DNA from 2 places in the Corynebacterium sp. UMB8791 genome. Region 1 is predicted to be linked to the other one. Evidence: riboswitches for the same ligand, from Rfam matches in the RefSeq annotation. Region 1 holds a riboswitch; the other holds the start of a gene.

Region 1 (2,182 bases):
CGTTTGCAGCATTCGCCTTCGTTGCCGCGTCCTGGGCAGCGCCTTCGTACTCGCGGAGCACGCTTTGCTGCTTGCGGGACAGCGAATCCAGGTACGCAGCACGGTCAATAGCAGTCTGGGGACTACCAGAGTCCAGCGTTGTAAGGATCACATCGGCCTGGACGTTGCGGTACCGGGAAGCAGCGAGGCGGTCTACTTCCCTTTGGAGATCATCACGAGCGATTTTCGCAGCTTGGACTTGGGTACGCGCATCCGCCGCGTCAGACTGCAAGCGCTCAAGTTCCTCCGACTTCGCGGCAATATCATCCTCGACGCCCTTGAGCTCTTCTACCTTTGCGGTGACCTCATGCGAAAGCTCATCAACCTGATGAATCAGTTCCTCGACATCATCCGCTACTGCGGACGGAGCAGCAACGCTACTGCCCACAACGACAGAGAGCGATGCACCCAGCGCCACGCGCTTCCCCCAGGAACGCCCATTTGCAACATGACGCGCATGTAAAGAGTGTTTAGCCACTTAAAGCCCCTTCGCTGGCAAGAAAAACTATCACCAATATAGCGAGAGGGGCTTAAAGTTACAATCTTGTAATTCTTCTGCCGACCCCCACCACAATCGTTTGGATCGGCCGATAAATACCGTGCTTAGAAGCGCACAGCGGAGTGCACTGGCATCATGTGCAGCGGACGCTCAGCGACCGGTGCGTTGGTGTTCAGTGCATCAATGATGGTGCCGTTGCCGGTGTAGATACCAACGTGGGAAGCGCCACCGTAGTAAGCCACGATGTCACCAGGCTGAAGCTGATCAAGCGGAACCGGAGTACCCGCAGCCGCCTGCGCCTGCGAGGTACGAGGGATGGACTTACCAGCCTGCGCATATACCCAGGAGGTGAAACCGGAGCAGTCGAACACGTTCGGGCCCGCAGCGCCGTATACGTATGCAGCACCAATCTTTGTACGTGCAATATCGACCAGGCGCTGACCTGCGGAGACCTGCGGCGCTGGAGCAACTGCCGGCGCAGCAACGTTTGCGGAGTATGCCTTCGCGACTGGCGCCTTGAACTGAGCCTCGACGTTTGCCAGCCATGCACCAAACGAAGGTACGTTGTTGACGCCAGGAACCGCTCGAACCTGCGCAATTGCCGTAGGGACATCAGCATTGGACTTCTGACCTGCCAGGGATGGGATCCAAGCCTCGATGCCAGGAATCGCAGCGATGCCCGGCACGTTCTCAATACCTGGGACCTGAACAGCTACCGGCGAGTTCGGGACGCGAACCTCAGCCGCCTCTGCAGAGATTGGCGAGAGCAGCGAGGCACCTGCAGCTGCTGCGGTCACTACCGCGACGTTACGTGCAGTGCTGTGTGCCTGACGACGGTGCTTAGCCATAATTGTAAAACTCCATATCTTCTCTTTTGCCGACCGAGTTAGCTGACGGGTTGGGCTAGAGAACCAGCCTTACGACTTCCACGGAAAACTCCGCTCTCGTTCGCATTCACCCCAGAGAGAAAATCCTGCTTGGGTCCCCGGCTTCCCGAAGCCACTAAGGCTCAGGGAATTAGGCGTTATATGTACTTACTGTTTGCTTTCAACGGCTGTTGCTGCAATGTCTCGATTAGGTTACGAAACGGAAACATCTTTGTCCAACGACACGGCCGTTATCGTTCCGTTATTTTTCCCTCCCCTCATTCCGCGCGAATTTTCCTGAGAACTACAAGCAGAGCGCCACAATGTACCGAACCTGACGAATGACCTTCTACCTGCGCTTTTGCGAACCTTCCTCACCTGTACACAGAGAGCCGATTTGGTAAGAATGCACTAAATCACTCTTATGTGACATTACTCACTAATATTGTGTAACGCTTCCATAACGCTTCGAAATGGCTTCAAATTCCTCCGCCTTCAGACGTGAAGCGGTGAGCCATTGCTCCGCATTTATACCAAGTGCCGTAACAGAACGAAGCCTGAAGTGGGCTTGTGTCATAGCACGAGTGAGATAAAGGTGCTGGGTTCCAAAAGTGAACTGACCAGACATACAAAAACGCCCTGGCCAGCTGTACTCTCGTACAACCAACCAGGGCGCCTTGAGCGACCGCTAGTGTGTTAGAGCCTATTCAGAAGCATTGCGGTCATCGAGGTGTTTGGTTTCCTCGAGCTTGCGCAACGTCTCGATCTCCTCATGGTG
Region 2 (2,182 bases), on a different contig from region 1:
GGTGCGACAGTTCTCGCCGTCGCTATCCTGCTCGCTGGGGTGTACGCGTTCATGACCTGGCAGCGCTCGCAGCCAGGTCTTCCCGTAGAAGACCTTCGGATTCACGTCACTGCATCCGACGGCGAGCACGAGATCGCCCCCTACACGCTCTGCCCCCTCGATGAACAATGTGACGGCGGTGAGCCACCGGCACTCACACGTGGTGGCTCCGACGAACTCAAATTCCGCATCGACCCAGACATCGCTGCGGGCAGCTGGCGCCTCCTCCTCATTTACGACGACCCCTCCGCCAACGAGGAGCGCCTCCACCAGGCTGGCGAGACCACCGAAGAGACCGCTCCTGCCGTCAAAGAAGGCGGGGCAAAACTCCTCGTTGCTGAAGTCTCGACGCTGGCCGTAAAAAATGACGACCACGGGGAAGAAATCCCGGTGGTCGCCACATGGTCGGTCGCGTTTGAATAACGCTTAGGCGTCAAGCTCCTTCGCCACTGCGCGCAGGATGCCCGCAACCTGTCGAGCCTCTTTGCGCTCAGGGTAGCGCCCAGCCGTCAACGCCGGTTGCACGTCGGACTCGATGAGCGTCATCACATCGGCAAGCATGCTTCCGAGTTCTTCTGGCTTCCTACGGTGCACGGGGCGACGCTTCGGCGTCTCCAAGATGGCGACGCGCAGCGCCTGCGGGCCCTTTCGGCCTGCGGCAAAGTCGAACTCGATGCGCTGTCCAGGCACAAGCTCATCCACACCATCCGGGAGCACCGACTTAGAAATAAATACGTCGTCGTCTCCAGGGTTGGATGCGAAGCCGAAGCCCTTGTCGGCGTCGAACCACTTCACCTTTCCAATTGGCATTAGTCTTCGTTCCTTCTCTGTTCTCTATGCAGACTCAGCAGTGGCTATCCATCATAGTCGTATCGCCCGTTCGAGCCCCAACACGAAAGAAAGTGCCACAAATCACATTCGCGCTAATTTTGCTCGTGAACAGGCCAAACGGCCCTACCTGCCTCCCCACATCCGCGACACCGACCCCAAAAAGTGCCCGGAGCGTGACTAAATCGTTATAAAGCGTTAGGCTGTCCCGCAGCAAGAAAACGAGGCACGCTGAGTTCTGTTCGCCTCGCACAATTACACAAGGAACAGAAGCGGAGGACCCAACCTTCGGAAACTCCCTCCCGGAGCTTCCTTGGGGTGAAGTTGCTACTGCAACCGGGCACCTCAGCCCGAACCCGACAGCTTACTTCGCAAGCGACAACAAGAGAGGACATCGTATTTCAATGGGACGCCATTCCAAGCAGACCACTTCCCTGACCAAGAAGGCACTCGCCGGCGCAGCCGCAACCGCGGCGTTCGCTGGACTGATGGCCCCAGAGGCCACGGCAGCGCCTGACTCCGACTGGGACCGTCTCGCACAGTGCGAGTCCGGCGGCAACTGGGCAATCAACACCGGCAACGGCTACCACGGCGGCCTGCAGTTCTCCGCGTCCACCTGGCAGGCATTCGGTGGCGGCCAGTTCGCTCCAACCGCGAACCTGGCATCCCGTGAGCAGCAGATCATCGTTGCAGAGCGCACCCTGGCACAGCAGGGTTGGGGCGCATGGCCTGCATGCTCCGCTCGCCTTGGACTGAACTCCGCTGCGACGAATCGCGACGCACAGGCTGCCGCACCGGCACCTGCTCCTGCAAGCGCCGCCGTTGCATCCCCGGACGCAGCCCAGCGCCAGGCAGAGAACCCAGTTGACGCCCTGTACCGTCAGCTCGGCAGCTCCCTGAGCAACTATGGTTTCGCGATTCCGGCGCACATCCAGCAGTCCTACGCTGCGAACCGCGCGAACTACGATGCGTTCTACAGCCAGAACGCTGCACTGATCGACGCTGTTCGCTCGGGCGATCTCGCCGCTATCGGCGCAGCACTGCTGAACCGCTAAGCACTCAATAGAACGTGCCCGCCACAGAAAGCTTGTGGCGGGCACGTTTGTTTTGCTTTATGAAAGGGGCATAGGGACTGGCCAGCCCACTCTTTCAGGGCTGGCCGAAAGGTTGAACGCTTAGCGGTTGATTCGCGTCGTTGGGTGGACGTACCCGATTTCTTCCGCTGGGAGTGGGAGCACGAGCTCGTCCCCAAACGGGCTAGATGCACCGGTAAGCTGCGAGGACAGCTCGGTGACAGGCGAACCATTACCAGGGG

Evidence for each region. A riboswitch is a leader RNA that binds a small molecule or an ion and turns the genes downstream of it on or off. The one in region 1 is predicted to bind cyclic di-AMP.
Region 2: it holds a riboswitch for cyclic di-AMP, as region 1 does, so the genes downstream of both, ACXIUA_RS08785 (resuscitation-promoting factor Rpf1 domain-containing protein) here and ACXIUA_RS01320 (C40 family peptidase) in region 1, are expected to answer to the same signal.

Annotation. Positions count from the first base shown of each region.
Region 1 covers NZ_JBSZCG010000051.1:6,962-9,143, forward strand. The annotation lists gene ACXIUA_RS01315 (C40 family peptidase) at 1-517, opposite strand, end outside; gene ACXIUA_RS01320 (C40 family peptidase) at 643-1,386, opposite strand; cyclic di-AMP (ydaO/yuaA leader) riboswitch at 1,399-1,572, opposite strand; gene qcrB (cytochrome bc1 complex cytochrome b subunit) at 2,108-2,182, opposite strand, start outside.
Region 2 covers NZ_JBSZCG010000134.1:6,765-8,946, forward strand. The annotation lists gene ACXIUA_RS08775 (DUF2771 domain-containing protein) at 1-462, shown strand, start outside; gene ACXIUA_RS08780 (cold-shock protein) at 466-849, opposite strand; cyclic di-AMP (ydaO/yuaA leader) riboswitch at 1,087-1,260, shown strand; gene ACXIUA_RS08785 (resuscitation-promoting factor Rpf1 domain-containing protein) at 1,272-1,922, shown strand; gene ACXIUA_RS08790 (hypothetical protein) at 2,043-2,182, opposite strand, start outside.